Regions from separate parts of the Streptomyces sp. NPDC005805 genome, predicted to be linked through region 2. Evidence: riboswitches for the same ligand, from Rfam matches in the RefSeq annotation. Region 2 holds a riboswitch; each other region holds the start of a gene.

Region 1 (5,658 bases), on a different contig from region 2:
CGCCTCGCTGGCCCGCCCCGACTACGCGGTGGTGCGCGGCCAGGACCTGCGGGGCAACCCGATCAAGGTCCGCGGCACCGGCTACTTCGCGCGCTGCCTCCAGCACGAGACGGACCACCTGTACGGGTACCTCTACATCGACCGGCTCTCCAAGCGGGAGCGCAAGGACGCGCTGAAGCAGATGGCCGAGGGCACCCCGCGCTACCCGGTCGTCGCCAACGACTGAGCCGGGCACCGCCGTTGCCGGGGCTCCGCTCGCCGAGCGGGGCCCCCGGGTCTGTCCGGGCCCGTGGCGAAGGCGGTCACCGGATCGTCATTGGGCGGACAAATGGCAGTGGCCCGGGCGCTGTTGACGCGCGTCGACCGTCCCGTCAGTCTCTCCCGTACACCGCCTTCACAGCAGGGAGACGCAATGCTGAGACGAACGGCTCGCCTTCTCTTGTCTGTTGTCATGCTCACGGTTGCCGCGTTGACCGGGGTGGTGGCCACGGCCGGCTCCGCGCAGGCCGACGGCTGCTACACCTGGTCGCGCACCCTCTCCCAGGGGGCGAGCGGCGCGGACGTCACCCAGCTCCAGATCCGGGTCGCCGGCTACCCGGGCACCGGCGCGGTCCTCGCGATCGACGGCTCCTACGGGCCCGCCACGGCCGCCGCCGTCAAGCGCTTCCAGTCGGCCTACGGGCTCGCCGCCGACGGCGTCGCCGGGCCCGCCACCTTCAACAGGATCTACGCCCTCCAGGACGACGACTGCACCCCGGTCAACTTCAGCTACGCCGAGCTGAACACCTGCAACTCCACCTGGGCGGGCGGTGCGGTGAGCGCGGCCACCGCCAAGTCGAACGCGCTGCGCACCATGTGGAAGCTCCAGGCCCTGCGGCACGCCCTCGGCGACCAGCCGATCCGGGTGACCAGCGGCTTCCGCTCCACCGCCTGCAACAACGCGGTCGGCGGGGCGTCCAACAGCCGCCATCTCTACGGGGACGCGGCCGACCTCGGCGCCGGGCCGCACACCCTGTGCCGGCTCGCCCAGGCGGCCCGCAACCACGGCTTCAACGGCATCCTCGGCCCCGGCTACCCGGGCCACAACGACCACGCCCATGTCGACCACCGGCCCAGCCGCTACTGGTCCGCGCCCTCCTGCGGCATCTGACCTCCTGCGGCATCTGACCTCCGCGCGGCCCCGCGCAGACGCCGGCGGCCCGCACCCTCTGTGACAAGGGGTGCGGGCCGCCGCCCGGTGCGCGGGCCGGATCAGAAGTCGTCGTCGAAGCCCACCGAGCCCTCGACCGCCACCTGGTAGGCGGACGGCCGGCGCTCGAAGAAGTTCGTCAGCTCCTGGACGCCCTGGAGCTCCATGAAGGAGAACGGGTTGGACGAGCCGTAGACCGGCTTGAAGCCCAGCCGGGTCAGGCGCTGGTCCGCGACGCACTCCAGGTACTCGCGCATCGACTCGGTGTTCATGCCCGGCAGACCGTCGCCGCACAGGTCACGGCCGAACTGGAGCTCCGCCTCGACGGCCTCCCGCAGCATGTCGACGACCTGCTGCTCCAGCTCCGCGTCGAAGAGCTCCGGCTCCTCCTTGCGGACGGTGTCCACGACCTCGAAGGCGAAGTTCATGTGCATCGTCTCGTCCCGGAACACCCAGTTGGTGCCGGTGGCCAGGCCGTGCAGCAGACCGCGCGAGCGGAACCAGTAGACGTAGGCGAAGGCGCCGTAGAAGAACAGGCCCTCGATGCAGGCGGCGAAGCAGATCAGGTTCAGCAGGAAGCGGCGGCGGTCCGCCTTGGTCTCCAGCCGGTCGATCTTCTCGACCGAGTCCATCCACTTGAAGCAGAACTGCGCCTTCTCACGGATGGAGGGGATGTTCTCCACCGCCGCGAAGGCCGCGTTGCGGTCCTCGTGGTCGGGCAGATAGGTGTCCAGCAGCGTCAGATAGAACTGGACGTGCACGGCCTCCTCGAAGAGCTGGCGCGACAGGTACAGGCGCGCCTCCGGGGAGTTGATGTGCTTGTAGAGCGTGAGGACCAGGTTGTTGGCCACGATCGAGTCGCCGGTGGCGAAGAAGGCGACCAGCCGGCCGATGAGGTGCTGCTCGGCGGGCGTGAGCTTGGCGAGGTCGGCCACGTCGGAGTGGAGGTCGACCTCCTCCACGGTCCAGGTGTTCTTGATGGCGTCCCGGTAGCGCTCGTAGAAGTCGGGGTAGCGCATCGGGCGGAGGGTCAGCTCGAATCCGGGGTCGAGCAGGTTCTGCTGGTCAGTCATGGCGTACCGGCGCGGGCGCGCCGTCCTTCCGGGTGGGTGGTGCGGGAGGGGGTGTCCGGCGGTTCGGGGCCGGACACCCCCGGGGGGCGGTCGGGTGCCTACTGGCACGCCTCGCAGGACTCGGGGTTCTCCAGGGAGCAGGCCACGGCGTCCTCCGGCGTCGCCTGCACGGGCACCGGGACCGGGGCGGCGGCCGGGGCGCCGGACGCGGCGCGGGCGATCCGGGTGGCCGGACGGGAGCGCAGGTAGTACGTCGTCTTCAGGCCCTGCTTCCAGGCGTACGCGTACATCGAGGAGAGCTTCCCGATGGTCGGCGTCTCCAGGAACAGGTTGAGCGACTGGCTCTGGTCCAGGAACGGCGTCCGGGCGGCCGCCATGTCGATCAGACCGCGCTGCGGGATCTCCCACGCCGTGCGGTACAGCGCGCGGACGTCCTCCGGGACCCAGGTGAAGCCCTGGACCGAGCCGTTGGAGTCGCGCAGCGCCTCGCGGGTCTGCGCGTCCCACACGCCGAGCTTCTTCAGGTCCTGCACCAGGTAGGAGTTGACCTGGAGGAACTCGCCGGAGAGGGTCTCGCGCTTGAACAGGTTGGAGACCTGCGGCTCGATGCACTCGTAGACACCGGCGATGGAGGCGATCGTCGCGGTCGGCGCGATGGCCAGCAGCAGCGAGTTGCGCATACCGGTCGCCGCGATCCGCGTGCGCAGCGCCGCCCAGCGCTCGGGCCAGGTCAGCTCCGCGTCGTAGTGGTCCGGGTGCAGCACACCGCGGGCGGTGCGGGTCTCGGCCCAGGCGGGCAGCGCGCCGTTGCGCTCGGCGAGGTCGCAGGACGCCTCGTACGCGGCGAGCATGATCCGCTCGGCGATCTTCGTGGAGAGGGCCTTCGCCTCGGCCGAGTCGAACGGCAGGCGCAGCTTGAAGAAGACGTCCTGGAGGCCCATGGCGCCCAGACCCACCGGCCGCCAGCGGGAGTTGGAGCGGCCCGCCTGCTCGGTCGGGTAGAAGTTGATGTCCACCACGCGGTCCAGGAAGGTCACCGCGGTGCGCACGGTCTCGTCCAGGCGCTCCCAGTCGATGTCACCGGTGGCGGTGTCCACGAACGCGCCCAGGTTCACCGAACCGAGGTTGCACACGGCGGTCTCGCCGTCGTTGGTGACCTCCAGGATCTCCGTGCAGAGGTTCGAGGAGTGGACGACGCGGCCGGGCTCGGCGGTCTGGTTGGCGGTGCGGTTGGAGGCGTCCTTGAAGGTCATCCAGCCGTTGCCGGTCTGCGCGAGGGTGCGCATCATACGGCCGTACAGCTCCCGGGCCGGGAGGGTCTTGCGGGCCAGGCCCGCGGCCTCGGCCTTGCGGTAGGCGGCGTCGAACTCGGCGCCCCACAGGTCGACCAGCTCGGGCGTGTCGGCGGGGGAGAACAGCGACCAGTCGGCGTCCGCCTCGACCCGGCGCATGAACTCGTCCGGGATCCAGTGCGCGAGGTTGAGGTTGTGGGTGCGGCGGGCGTCCTCGCCGGTGTTGTCGCGGAGCTCCAGGAACTCCTCGATGTCCGCGTGCCAGGTCTCCAGGTAGATCGCGGCCGCGCCCTTGCGTCGGCCGCCCTGGTTCACGGCGGCGACCGAGGCGTCCAGGGTCTTCAGGAACGGGACGATGCCGTTGGAGTGGCCGTTGGTGCCCCGGATGAGCGAACCGCGGGCGCGGATGCGGGAGTACGACAGACCGATGCCGCCCGCGTGCTTCGACAGCCGCGCGACCTGGTGGTAGCGGTCGTAGATGGAGTCCAGCTCGTCCAGCGGGGAGTCCAGCAGATAGCAGGAGGACATCTGCGGGTGCCGGGTGCCGGAGTTGAAGAGGGTGGGGGAGGAGGGGAGGTAGTCGAGCCGGCTCATCAGGCGGTAGAGCGAGGCCACTTCCTCCAGGGCCCGCACCGACTCGTCCTCGGCGAGGCCGGCGGCGACGCGGAGCATGAAGTGCTGGGGGGTCTCGATCACGTTCCGGGTGATCGGGTGGCGCAGCAGGTAGCGGCTGTAGAGGGTGCGCAGACCGAAGTAGCCGAAGCGGTCGTCGGCCTCGGTGTCGATCAGCGCGTCGAGCCGGGTGGCGTGCGCGGTGGTGAACGCGGCGGTCCGGTCGGCGATCAGGCCCTCGCGGTGGCCCACGGCGACGGAGGCGGAGAACGACACGGCGCCCTCACCCGCGGCCTCCTGGGCGATGGTGATCGTGAGCAGGCGGGCCGCCAGCCGGGAGTACGCGGGGTCCTCGGAGATCAGCCCGGCGGCCGCGTCGGTGGCGAGGGAGCGCAACTCCGCCTCGTCCGACCCGGCGTGCCGGCCGCGCAGGGCGGCGGCGGCGACCCGGCCGGGGTCGGTGTCGGGCAGGTCGGCCGTCAGTTCGGTCAGGGTCCGCAGCAGTGCGGTACCGGGGCCGTCGTGCTGGACGGCTGAAACCGGATCGGCGGGCGCGATGGTCACAGTGGTGCTCTCCCTCGCTCGGCTCGGGGCCGGCGGGAGGGGGCGGCCGCGCGCACGGGCCCACGGAAACGGGCACACGCGTGCACGGCGTCCACCGGCCCAACCGCGAGGCCCGGACGTCTGGCGCCCGGGTCGGTCGACCGGGCGACCGTCGGCAGGTCTTCGGACTCGCGGGCAGCGCACAGCACACCGCTCACCGTTGCGGGACAGTCCCGGATTCGCACCGGATTCCCCTGCGTCGACAGCGAGACGAGCATACATGTGGGGGCGGCTCGATGGCTCACCCCCCACATGTTGTGTCTCCGTGTCGGGAGCGACGGGAAACGAACGGCCCCGCCCGCCCCGTGAACGACCCCGCGGAGGGTACCCGGCGCCGCTATCGTGGCCCTTGAGGGGAGGGTCCATGACCGTGACCACCGACCGCCCGCACCCCGGACGGCTCCCTGGCGCCGAGTGAAGCCTTCGTCGGTCAGGGCGAGTGGGCGGACCCGGACCAGGTGCTGATGGTCGTCGAGGTCACCATGTACGACTCGGACACCGACGGACGCGACCGGGTGGAGAAGCCCCGTGCCTACGCCCAGACCGGCATCCCGCTCTTCCTGCTGATCGACCGCGACAGCTGCGAGGTCACGGTGTACAGCCGGCCCGACGGCGTGCGGTACGAGAACGCCCGCACGGTGCCGTTCGGCAAGGACCTCGAACTGCCCGCGCCGGTGGACATCACCCTGGCCACCGAGCAGCTCAAGGACTGGGTGCACTACCCGACGGCGAAGGGCCGCCGCTCCCCGGTGGAGCGGCGGCCCTTCGGCGTGATCGGGTGCGCGGAGGTCAGCAGCAGCGGAAGCCGTTGCGGGGGTCCGCCTCGCGTTCGTCCATGCGGGCGCGTTCGAAGGCGCGGCGGGACAGCACGGGGGCCGCGGGGTCGTGG
Region 2 (5,658 bases):
GTCCGGGGGGCGGGGTGCGCCGTGGTCGCCCCGGTAGGCGAGGTTGAGCACGGGGAGGCGGAGGGTGTGCAGGAGGGGCAGGACGTTCAGGGGGTGTTCCCGGGTGGCGCCGAGGCCGTGCACGGTGATGACCCAGGTGGAGCGGTGGCCGGGGACGAACCACGCGGGCAGGGCGCCGAGTTCGCCGGGGACGCGGACGTCGTGGTACGGGATGCCGAGCGCGGTCGCCGGGTCGCCGCTGTGGACCTGGGGGGTGAAGCGGACCCGGGCGCCGCTGTCGAGTCCGCCGCCGGTGACCCGTTCCAGGCGGCGGACGACGGTGTCGGCGGAGGCGGCGGCGCCGTCGAGGACGGGGCCGACCACGGCCCGGAGGCCGGAGCCGGCGAGGCCGTAGCGGCCGCGCCGCAGGGAGGCGAGGCTGCGGGTGAGGGTCACGGTGGTGGTGGCCGTCTGGTGGACGGTGAGCCGTGGTTCGCCGGGCAGGGGCCGTTTGGCGGGCACCTTGAGGGCGGCGGAGCTCGCGTAGCGGCCGGCAGCGACCGTGGCCGCGCCGACGCCGAACAGTGAGGAGACGGCCGCTGCCGTCGCTGTAGCCGGGCGCACCCGTCCAGTGTCCGCGGGCCGGGGGGCGGCTGCCAGTGGGCCGCGGCACCGGGGTGGCCGTCCCCTTCGCCGCAGCGCCCCGCCCCGTCAGCCCTTCTCTCCGCCGCCCGGCTGCCCGTAGCCGCGGAAGCGTTCCGCCGCCTCGGTGAGCTGGGCGGCGGAGAGGAGGGCGGGGGTGTGCCCGGGGACGGCGGCCGCGGTGAGCCAGAGGCGGCACATCCACTCCAGCTGGGCGGTGCGGTCGTACGCCTGGTCGAGGGTGTCGCCGTAGGCGACGGTGCCGTGGTTGCCGAGGAGGCAGGCGGTGCGGTCGCGCAGGGCGTCCGTCATGTTCCGGGCGAGGGCCTCGGTACCGTAGAGGGCGTAGGGCGCCACCCGGACCGGGCCGCCGAGGGCCGCCGCCATGTAGTGGACGGGCGGCAGTTCGGGGACGAGGACGGAGACGGCCGTCGCGTGGACGGCGTGGGTGTGGACCACCGCGCGGGCGTCCGTGCCGGTGTACACGGCCAGGTGGAGCGGGAGTTCGCTCGTGGGGGCCAGTTCGCCGAGGACCTGCCGGCCGGTGAGGTCGGTGGCGACGGTGTCGCCGGGCCCGAGCCGGTCGTAGGGGACCCCGCTGGGAGTGACGAGCACGAGGTCGCCGACGCGGACGGAGACGTTCCCGGAGGTGCCGACGACGAGTCCTTCGGCGGCGGTTCTGCGGGCGGTGGCGACGAGTTCGGCCCATGCGCCGGCGAGGGCGTCCCGCTCTGTGTGATCGGTCATGCGCCGATCCTGTCAGCGGGGTCCCGAGGGGCCCAGGGGCCGGCGCCGTGCGGGTCCGGGGCGGCCCGCTGCGACAGAGGGTGTTCGAGTGACTGCCCACCGAGGTCACGATCGCGGATCCGGCACAAGCGGAACCTCTTGACCCCACTTGCGGACACCACAGCGCCCGGCCCAGTTCATCTTCCGTTCACCCAGGTTGCCTACGGTCCACACGTCAATGACGTCAAACGATTGCCTGGGTAAATGGAACACATCACCTTGCTGCTCGCGATTGTGATCGTGACAGCTCTCGTGTTCGATTTCACGAACGGTTTCCACGACACCGCCAACGCGATGGCGACGACCATCTCGACCGGCGCGATGAAGCCCAAGACCGCGGTGGCCATGTCCGCCGTTCTGAACCTCGTCGGCGCGTTCCTGTCGGTGGAGGTCGCCAAGACGATCTCCAGCGGTCTGGTCGACGAATCAGGCATCTCCCCTGAAGTCATCTTCGCGGCGCTCGTCGGCGCCATCCTCTGGAACCTGCTGACCTGGCTCGTGGGTCTGCCGTCCAGCTCCTCCCACGCCCTGATGGGCGGCCTGATCGGCGCCACCGTCGCCTCGGTCGGCTTCTCCGCCGTCAACGGCGGCGTGGTGGTCACCAAGGTGCTGATCCCGGCCATCGCCGCGCCCCTCGTCGCCGGCATCGGCGCGATGATCGCCGCCCGGCTGACGTACAAGATCGGCAAGAACACCGACCAGAAGGCCACGGCCAAGGGCTACCGCGCCGGCCAGATCGCCTCCGCCGGCCTGGTCTCCCTGGCGCACGGCACCAACGACGCCCAGAAGACGATGGGCATCATCACCCTGGCCCTGGTCGCCGGGAACGTGCTCGCGCCGGGCTCCAACCCCCCGATGTGGGTCATCGTCTCCGCCGGTGTCGCGATCGCCCTCGGTACCTACCTCGGTGGCTGGCGCATCATCCGCACCATGGGCAAGGGCCTCACCGACCTCCAGCCGCAGCAGGGCTTCGCCGCCCAGACCAGCGCCGCGAGCGTCATCCTGGCCTCCTCCAACCTGGGCTTCTCCCTCTCCACCACGCACTCCTGCTCCGGCGCGGTGATGGGCGCGGGCCTCGGCCGCAAGGGCGGTGTGGTCCGCTGGTCGACCGCGACCCGGATGTTCGTCGCCTGGGGTCTGACCCTGCCGGCCGCCGGTCTGGTCGCCGCCCTCTCCGAGTTCGTCACCAAGCAGGGTGACTGGGGCGTCGCCGTCGTCGCGGTCTTCCTCGTCGCCTCCTCGCTGGCGATCTGGATCGTCTCCCGCCGCCAGGTGGTCGACCACACCAACGTCAATGACACCGAGGCCCCCGGCGCCGAGGGCGCGGAGGGTTCCGAGGAGCCCGCGGGCGTCGTCACCACCGCCATCGCGGCCGTCACCCCGCCGCCGGCCGGTGAGCTCAGGACCACCGTCCCGGCCCCCGCCGAGACCGAGCCGGCCCGACCGGCCGCGGTGTAAGGAAGCAGCAACATGAAGATCGACTGGGTAGCCCTCGGCTCCGTTTTCGGCGTGAGCCTCGTCGCCACCGTGGCCCTGGTGGGCCTGTTCACCCTCGGCATCATCGGCCTCACCAAGGGCGAGGCCGCCACGCGGTCCGGCGGCAGCGCCGTGATGGCCCGCACGGGTGCGTACGCCTGCTTCGCGCTCTGCGCGGTGGCCGTCGCGTACGGGATCTTTCTGATCGTCGACTGATCCGTCCGCCGACCGATCCGTCACCGGCACGGGCCGGGTACCGCCACTGGGCGGTGCCCGGCCCGCCGTCGTGTCCGTGGGCCCGCCCGCGTGGGGGCGCCGCGCGAGCCATCGGGGTGGCCCTCGTGTGGGCCTCGGCACACTGTCCCGCCGCAGGTCAAGGGTGAGTTGACGGGCGTGGGCGGGCGTGGTGGACTGCCGGGGCCATACGGCGGCAGAAGAGGAAGTCCGGTGAGAATCCGGCGCGGTCCCGCCACTGTCACCCGGAGTCCGGGGAGCCAGGAACTCTTGCCGCCGTTCACGTCGAACCAGGGCGCGGACCCTGAGTGAGGACTCTGCGTCATGCCTGGCCGCGGCCCTGCCCTGCCGTCCGGACCCCCTCCCCGGGGCGCCGACCGCACGCGCGGCGGCCGGATCTTCGCCTGCGGCGCCGCCGCGGGGCTCCTCGGGGACCTGCTCGTCGGTGATCCGCGCACCGGGCACCCGGTGGCCGCGTTCGGACGGGCGGCCGCCGCCGTCGAGGGCGTGCTGTGGCGCGACGACCGCGCCCGGGGCGCCCTGCACACGCTGGTGTGCGCCGGGGGCGCGACCGCCGCCGGGCTGCTCGCCGCGCGCGCCGTGCGCCGCTCCCCCGCCGCCGCCACCGCCCTGACCGCGGCCGCCACCTGGGCCGTCGTCGGCGGGACCACCCTGGGCCGGGAGGCCCGCGCCGTCCGGGCCGCGCTGGAGGCCGGGGACGTCGAGGCGGCGCGGGCGCGGCTGCCGCATCTGTGCGGGCGGGACCCGCAGGCGCTGGACGCGGACGGGATCGCGCGCGCCGTCGTGGAGTCCGTCGCCGAGAACACCTCGGACGCGGTCGTCGGCGCCCTGGTGTGGGGCGCGGTCGCCGGTGTGCCCGGGCTGCTGGGATTCCGCGCGGTCAACACCCTGGACGCGATGGTCGGGCACCGCTCGCCACGCCATCTGCGCTACGGCTGGGCCTCGGCCCGGCTGGACGATGTGGCGGGCTGGCCGGGTGCCCGGCTGACCGCCGTGCTCGCCGCCCTCGCCGGTCCCGATCCGCGGGGCGCGGTGCGCGCCTGGCGGGCCGACGCGGCCGGGCACCCGAGCCCCAACGCGGGCCCGGTGGAGGCGTCGTTCGCGGGGGCGCTCGGCGTACGGCTGGGCGGGACGCTGGCGTACGGGGGGCGGGTCGAGCACCGGCCGGTGCTCAACGGGGGCGGCCGGGCGGTGGAGTCGGCGGACATCGAGCGGGCGGTGCGGCTGTCGCGCCGGGTGGGCACGCTCTCGCTGGTGGTGTGCGCGGGCGCGCGGCTGGCGGCGGGGGCGCTCGGCAGGGGCCGGGCGGCGACAGGCAGGGGGAGGCCGGCATGAGCGGTGGGGGGCTGCTGGTCGCGGGGACGACCTCGGACGCCGGGAAGAGCGTGGTGACCGCCGGGATCTGCCGGTGGCTGGTCCGGCAGGGCGTGAAGGTGGCCCCGTTCAAGGGCCAGAACATGTCGCTGAACTCCTTCGTGACGCGGGAGGGTGCGGAGATCGGGCGGGCGCAGGCGATGCAGGCGCAGGCCGCCCGCGTCGAGCCGACCGCGCAGATGAACCCGGTACTGCTCAAGCCGGGCGGCGACCGGTCCAGCCAGGTCGTGCTGCTGGGCCGCCCGATCGGCGAGATGAGCGCCCGCGGCTACCACGGCAACCGCCAACGCGACCTGTTCGAACCGGTGATGGCCTGCCTGGAGGAGCTGCGGAGCACGTACGACGCGGTGATCTGCGAGGGCGCCGGCAGTCCGGCGGAGATCAATCTGCGGCGGACGGACATCGTCAACATGGGGGTCGCCCGGGCGGCCCGGCTGCCGGTGCTGGTGGTCGGGGACATCGACCGGGGCGGGGTGTTCGCGCAGTTCTTCGGGACGACGGCGCTGCTGGCGCCGGAGGACCAGGAGCTGGTGGCCGGCTATCTCGTCAACAAGTTCCGGGGGGACGTCTCCCTGCTGGAGCCGGGTCTCGACATGCTGCTCGGGCTCACCGGGCGGCGCACCTACGGGGTGCTGCCGTTCGCGCACGGGCTCGGCATCGACGAGGAGGACGGTCTGCGGGTGTCCCTGCGCGGGAGTGTGCGGGAGTCGGTGGTCGCGCCGCCGGTCGGCGAGGAGCTGCTGCGGGTCGCGGTGTGCGCGGTGCCGCTGATGTCCAACTTCACGGACGTGGACGCGCTGGCGGCCGAACCGGGCGTGGTGGTGCGCTTCGTGGACCGGCCCGAGGAACTGGCGGACGCGGACCTGGTGGTGGTGCCCGGCACCCGCGGCACGGTCCGGGCGCTGGAGTGGCTGCGGGCCCGGGGCCTGGCGGACGCGCTGGCGCGGCGGGCCGCCGAGGGCCGGCCGGTGCTCGGGATCTGCGGCGGCTTCCAGGTCCTCGGCGAGCACATCGAGGACGAGGTGGAGTCGCGGGCCGGGTCGGTCGATGGCCTCGGACTGCTGCCCGTGCGGGTGCGGTTCGCCCGGGAGAAGACCCTCGCCCGGCCGTCCGGGGAGGCCCTCGGCGAACGCGTGGACGGCTACG
Region 3 (5,658 bases), on a different contig from region 2:
ACCCTGGCCGGCTTCCACTCCCTCAACCACGGCATGTTCGACCTGGCGCGCGGCTACGCGGAGCACGGCATGACCGCCTATGTCGACCTCCAGGAGCGCGAGTTCGCCGCGCAGGCGCAGGGCTTCACGGCCGTCCGCCACCAGCGGGAGGTCGGCACCGGCTACTTCGACCAGATCTCCACGGCCGTCAACCCGGCCTCCTCGACCACCGCGCTGACCGGCTCCACCGAGGAGGAGCAGTTCCACTGACCGACGCGTGACGGGCGCGTGACCGGCCGCCCGGCCGGTCCACCGCGCGGGAGGCGCCCGGCCCGGTCCGCCGACCCCGCCGACGCCCTCCCGGCGCCGTCCGGCGTCGCCGCGCCGCGCCGGACCGCAGATCCCCGGGGTGCCCGGCACCGTCCCGCCGGCACCCCGGGAACCGGACGACCGTCCGCCGCACGCTCCCCGGCACCGGGCCGGGCGGGCCGGCGGACCCGGCCCACGCCCCGACCCCCGACCCCCGACCGGGACGCCCTCGTACCGGATGCCCCCGGTTCCGGCCTCGTACCGGACGCCGAGCGTCCACCGTGGCCCGCGGCCCCGCCTCCCGGCGCGGCCCCCGTGCTCTTCCCCTCAGGAGTACCGCATGTCCACCAGCACCGTTCCCGCCCCCGTCCCCGCGCCCGAGCCCCTCGCCGCCGCGCCCGCCCCGCACGTCCAGGTGCTCGCCGCGCCCGGCGAGCGGCACGAGGAGATCCTCACGCCCGAGGCGCTGGACTTCGTGGGCGCCCTGGTCGGCGCGTTCGCCGAACGCCGCACCGAACTCCTCGGGGAGCGCCGGCGCCGGGCGTCCCGCCTCGCCTCCGGGTCGCCGTTCGAGTTCCCGATCGCGACCTCGGCCGTCCGCGCGGACGACTCCTGGCGGGTCGCGCCGCCCGCGCCCGGACTCACCGACCGCCGGGTGGAGATCACCGGGCCCCCCGAGCGCGGGATGGCGGTGCGCGCCCTCAACTCCGGCGCGCGGGTGTGGATGGCGGACTTCGAGGACGCCACCGCCCCGACCTGGGAGAACGTCATCGGCGGCCAGCTCGTCCTGCTGGACGCGATCGAGCGCCGCATCGACTTCACCAGCGCGGACGGCAAGGAGTACCGGCTGCGCACGGACGGGGACCTGGCCACCATCACGGTCCGGCCGCGCGGCTGGCACCTGACCGAGGACCACCTGCTGGTGGACGGGCGCCCGGCGCCCGCGTCCCTGGTCGACTTCGGCCTGTACTTCTTCCACTGCGCCCGGCGCCAGATCGCCGCCGGCCACGGCCCGTACTTCTACCTCCCCAAGCTGGAGAACCGCTATGAGGCCCGGCTCTGGAACGACGTGTTCGTCCTGGCGCAGGAACTCCTCGGCATCCCGCGCGGCACGGTCCGGGCCACCGTCCTCATCGAGACGATCACCGCGGCCGTGGAGATGGAGGAGATCCTCCACGAGCTGAGGGAGCACAGCGCCGGGCTCAACGCGGGCCGCTGGGACTACCTGTTCAGCCTGATCAAAACCTTCGGGCACCGCACCGACTTCCTGCTCCCCGACCGGGCGCAGATCACCATGACCGCGCCCTTCATGCGCGCGTACACCGAACTCCTGGTGCGCACCTGCCACCGGCGCGGCGCGCACGCGATCGGCGGGATGGCCGCCCAGGTCCCGAGCCGGGACCCGGAGGCGCACGAGGCCGCGCTCGCCAAGGTGCGCCTCGACAAGGAGCGGGAGGCCGAGGACGGCTTCGACGGCTCCTGGGTCGCCCACCCGGGCCTGGTCCCGCTCTGCCGGGAGGTGTTCGACGGCGTCCTCGGCGAGCGCCCGCACCAGCTCGACCGCACCCGCGACGACGTTGCCGTGACCCCGGCCGACCTGCTGGCGGTCCGCCGGATCAGCGCCCCGCCCACCCCGGAGGGCGTGCGCGGCAACATCGCCGTCGCGCTGCGCTACTTCGACGCCTGGCTGCGGGGCGCGGGCGCGGTCGCCCTGTACGGGCTGATGGAGGACGCGGCGACCGCCGAGATCGCCCGGGTCCAGATCTGGCAGTGGCTGCGGCACCGCGTCGTCGACCGGGAGACCGTGCTGCGGCTGCTGGACGAGGAGTGCGAGGCGCTGGGCCGCGAGTTCCCGTGGGCGGCGGTGGAGGAGGTCCGGGCGCTGTTCGAACGCACGGCGCTGGAGCGGGAGTTGCCGCCGTTCTTCACGCCGGACGCGTACGCGCGGCACCTGGTGCGTCACGCCGGGCACGCGGGCGGCGCGCGATGACCGGGGCGGGGGCCGCGGGCGGGGGCGCGTCCGGGGCGGGGGCCGGCGCCGCGTCCGGGGGCGCGTCGGGGGCGGGGGCCGGGCCCGGAACGGGGGGCGGGCCCGGGCCCGAGGCGGCGGCCATCCGGCGGGTCGGGGTGGTCGGCGGCGGGCAGATGGGCGTCGGCATCGCCGAGGTGTGCGCCCGGGCCGGACTGGACACCCTCGTCTGCGAGGCCGACGCGATGGCCGCCCGGGCCGCGCGGGAGCGGACCGCGATGTCCCTGGAGCGTGCGGTGCGGCGCGGCAAGCTGGACCGCCTCTCGGCCGAGGACGCCCTCGCCCGGACCGTGTTCACCGCCGACATGGACGCACTGGCGGACCGTCAGCTCGTGGTGGAGGCGGTGGTCGAGAACGCGGCGGCCAAGACCGAGGTCTTCGCCGCCCTCGACAAGATCGTGGCCGATCCGGAGGCGGTCCTCGCCACCAACACCTCGTCCATCCCCGTGATGCGCCTCGGGATGGCGACCGGCCGCGCGGACCGGGTGGTGGGGCTGCACTTCTTCAACCCCGTACCGGTGCTGCCGCTGGTCGAAGTGGTCACCTCGCTGCACACCTCGCCCGCCACGGCCGCCGCGGTGGAGGACTTCGCCACGCACACCCTGGGCAAGACGGTGGTGCGCGCGCAGGACCGGGCCGGTTTCGTGGTCAACGCGCTGCTGGTGCCGTACCTGCTGTCGGCGATCCGGATGGCCGAGTCCGGGTTCGCGACCGCGGCCGACGTGGACGCCGGGATGGAGCTGGGCTGCGCCCATCCGATGGGGCCGCTGAAACTCGCGGACCTGATCGGGCTCGACACGGTGGCCTCGATCGCGCAATCTCTGTACGACGAGTTCAAGGAGCCCCTGTACGCCCCTCCCCCGCTGCTCCAGCGGATGGTGGAGGCCGGCCTGCTGGGCCGCAAGAGCGGGCGGGGGTTCCACACCTACGACCGGGGGTGACCCCGGGACCTGCGACCGGGGGCGACCCCGGGCGGAAACGGCCGGGGTTGAGGGACCCCGGTGCGAGGCAGCCGGGACCTGAGGGGGTCCGTACGCTGCCGCTGTGGAGGCGGGCGCGGGGCGGTACGAGTGAGCCGCCCCGCGCCCGCCGTGCGTCCCACGCCCGCCGTGCGCGCCGCGCCCGTCGCCCGGCCCGCGGGAGGCCACCGCGTCCCACGCCCGCGTCCGCCACGTGGACGCCCTACCCCGCCGCGAGGCGGCGGCGTCTAGGCTGTTCCGTGCAGCTGGTTCGCCCCGTCAGCCAGGCGGGATGCGTCGCAAGAGGGAACCCGGTGGGAATCCGGGACTGCCCCGCAGCGGTGAGCGGGAACGAACGCCGTCACATGCACTGGGTCCCAGCGGGGGCCCGGGAAGCGACGGCCAGTAGGTGGCCTGACGTACGTCGTCAGGGCGTGCCCGCGAGTCCGAAGACCTGCCACTGCCCGTGCGCGACAGTCGCGCGCGGAGATCTCGGTGACCTCGCGGGTGGGTCGGCGGCAGCGGTGGCACGGTCGTCCGTGCGCCCGCTCCTTCGTGTACCCGTGGCGTGGCCGGGGTTGTTCACACAAACTCGCGAAGGAGAGTTCCGTGACACCGAAGTCCGCAGCCGCGGCAGCAGGCGCCACCGTCTACGGCTACCCCCGCCAGGGGCGGAACCGGGAACTGAAGAAGGCGATCGAGGGGTACTGGAAGGGCCGGGTCACGGCCGGGGCCCTGCACGAGACCGCCGCCGGTCTGCGCCGCACCCACTGGCAGCGGCTCGCCGCCGCCGGCGTCCACGAGGTCCCCACCGGTGACTTCTCCTTCTACGACCACGTCCTGGACACCTCCGTCATGGTCGGCGCGATCCCCGAGCGGCACCGCGCGGCCGTCGCCGCGGACGCCCTGGACGGCTACTTCGCCATGGCCCGCGGGACCCAGCAGGTCGCCCCGCTGGAAATGACCAAGTGGTTCGACACCAACTACCACTATCTGGTGCCCGAGTTGGGCCCGGACACCGTCTTCACGGCCGACTCGGCCAAGCAGGTCGCCGAGCTGACGGAAGCCCTGGCCCTGGGCCTCACGCCCCGCCCGGTGCTCGTCGGCCCCGTCACGTACCTGCTGCTCGCCAAGCCCGCCCCCGGGGTCGCCGCCGACTTCGACCCGCTGACCCTGCTGGACCGGCTGCTGCCGGTGTACGCGGAAGTCCTGGCCGACCTGCGGGCCGCCGGCGCCGAGTGGGTGCAGCTCGACGAGCCCGCCCTGGTGCAGGACCGCACCCCGGCCGAGCTGAACGCCGCCACCCGCGCCTACCGCGACCTCGGCGGGCTCGCGGACCGGCCGAAGCTGCTGGTCGCCTCCTACTTCGACCGGCTCGGCGACGCCCTCCCGGTCCTCGCCAAGGCCCCCGTCGACGGTCTCGCCCTGGACTTCACCGGGCCCGCCGCCGCCAACCTGGACGCCCTCGCCGCCGTCGGCGGACTGCCCGGCAAGCGGCTGGTCGCCGGTGTCGTGGACGGCCGCAACATCTGGATCAACGACCTGGAGAAGTCGCTGACCACCCTCGGCACCCTGCTCGGGCTGGCCGGCCGGGTCGACGTCTCGGCGTCCTGCTCCCTGCTGCACGTCCCGTTCGACGCGGCCGCCGAGCGGGACATCGACCCGCAGGTGCTGCGCTGGCTGGCCTTCGCCGAGCAGAAGACCGCCGAGATCGTCACCCTGGCCACCGGGCTGTCCCGCGGCACCGGCGCGATCGCCGCCGAACTCGCCGCCAACCGGGCCGACCTGGCCTCCCGCGCCGGCTCCCCCATCACCCGGGACCCGGCCGTGCGCGCCCGCGCCGCCGCGATCACCGACGCCGACGGCCGCCGCTCCCAGCCGTACGCCGACCGCACCGCCGCCCAGCGCGCGCACCTCGGCCTGCCGCTGCTGCCGACCACCACCATCGGCTCCTTCCCGCAGACCGCCGAACTGCGCACCGCCCGCGCCGACCTGCGCGCCGGACGGATCGACACCGCCGGGTACGAGGACCGCATCAGGACCGAGATCCAGGAGGTCCTCTCCTTCCAGGAGAAGGCCGGGCTGGACGTCCTGGTGCACGGCGAGCCCGAACGCAACGACATGGTCCAGTACTTCGCCGAGCAGCTCACCGGCTATCTGGCCACCCAGCACGGCTGGGTCCAGTCGTACGGCACCCGTTACGTCCGGCCGCCGATCCTGGCCGGGGACATCTCCCGCCCCGAGCCGATGACGGTCCGCTGGACGACGTACGCGCAGTCGCTCACCGGACGGCCCGTCAAGGGCATGCTCACCGGCCCGGTGACCATGCTCGCCTGGTCCTTCGTCCGCGACGACCAGCCGCTCGGCGAGACCGCCCGCCAG

The links. A riboswitch is a leader RNA that binds a small molecule or an ion and turns the genes downstream of it on or off. The one in region 2 is predicted to bind cobalamin.
Region 1: linked by a shared signal. The riboswitch ahead of ABZ457_RS08955 (ribonucleoside-diphosphate reductase subunit alpha) and the one ahead of ABZ457_RS27780 (cobalamin biosynthesis protein) in region 2 are both predicted to bind cobalamin.
Region 3: linked by a shared signal. The riboswitch ahead of metE (5-methyltetrahydropteroyltriglutamate--homocysteine S-methyltransferase) and the one ahead of ABZ457_RS27780 (cobalamin biosynthesis protein) in region 2 are both predicted to bind cobalamin.

What each region holds. Positions count from the first base shown of each region.
Region 1 covers NZ_JBEXXN010000011.1:64,884-70,541, forward strand. The annotation lists gene def (peptide deformylase) at 1-226, shown strand, start outside; gene ABZ457_RS08945 (D-Ala-D-Ala carboxypeptidase family metallohydrolase) at 413-1,150, shown strand; gene ABZ457_RS08950 (ribonucleotide-diphosphate reductase subunit beta) at 1,252-2,262, opposite strand; gene ABZ457_RS08955 (ribonucleoside-diphosphate reductase subunit alpha) at 2,361-4,730, opposite strand; cobalamin riboswitch at 4,866-5,004, opposite strand; partial or broken gene ABZ457_RS08960 (Uma2 family endonuclease) at 5,162-5,485, shown strand; gene ABZ457_RS08965 (YbdD/YjiX family protein) at 5,559-5,658, opposite strand, start outside.
Region 2 covers NZ_JBEXXN010000072.1:9,121-14,778, reverse strand. The annotation lists gene ABZ457_RS27800 (alpha/beta hydrolase) at 1-603, opposite strand, end outside; gene ABZ457_RS27795 (class II aldolase/adducin family protein) at 691-1,368, opposite strand; gene ABZ457_RS27790 (inorganic phosphate transporter) at 1,612-2,865, shown strand; gene ABZ457_RS27785 (hypothetical protein) at 2,878-3,099, shown strand; cobalamin riboswitch at 3,282-3,410, shown strand; gene ABZ457_RS27780 (cobalamin biosynthesis protein) at 3,442-4,473, shown strand; gene ABZ457_RS27775 (cobyric acid synthase) at 4,470-5,658, shown strand, end outside.
Region 3 covers NZ_JBEXXN010000002.1:227,621-233,278, forward strand. The annotation lists gene aceA (isocitrate lyase) at 1-249, shown strand, start outside; gene aceB (malate synthase A) at 629-2,278, shown strand; gene ABZ457_RS02640 (3-hydroxybutyryl-CoA dehydrogenase) at 2,275-3,258, shown strand; cobalamin riboswitch at 3,527-3,753, shown strand; partial or broken gene metE (5-methyltetrahydropteroyltriglutamate--homocysteine S-methyltransferase) at 3,886-5,658, shown strand, end outside.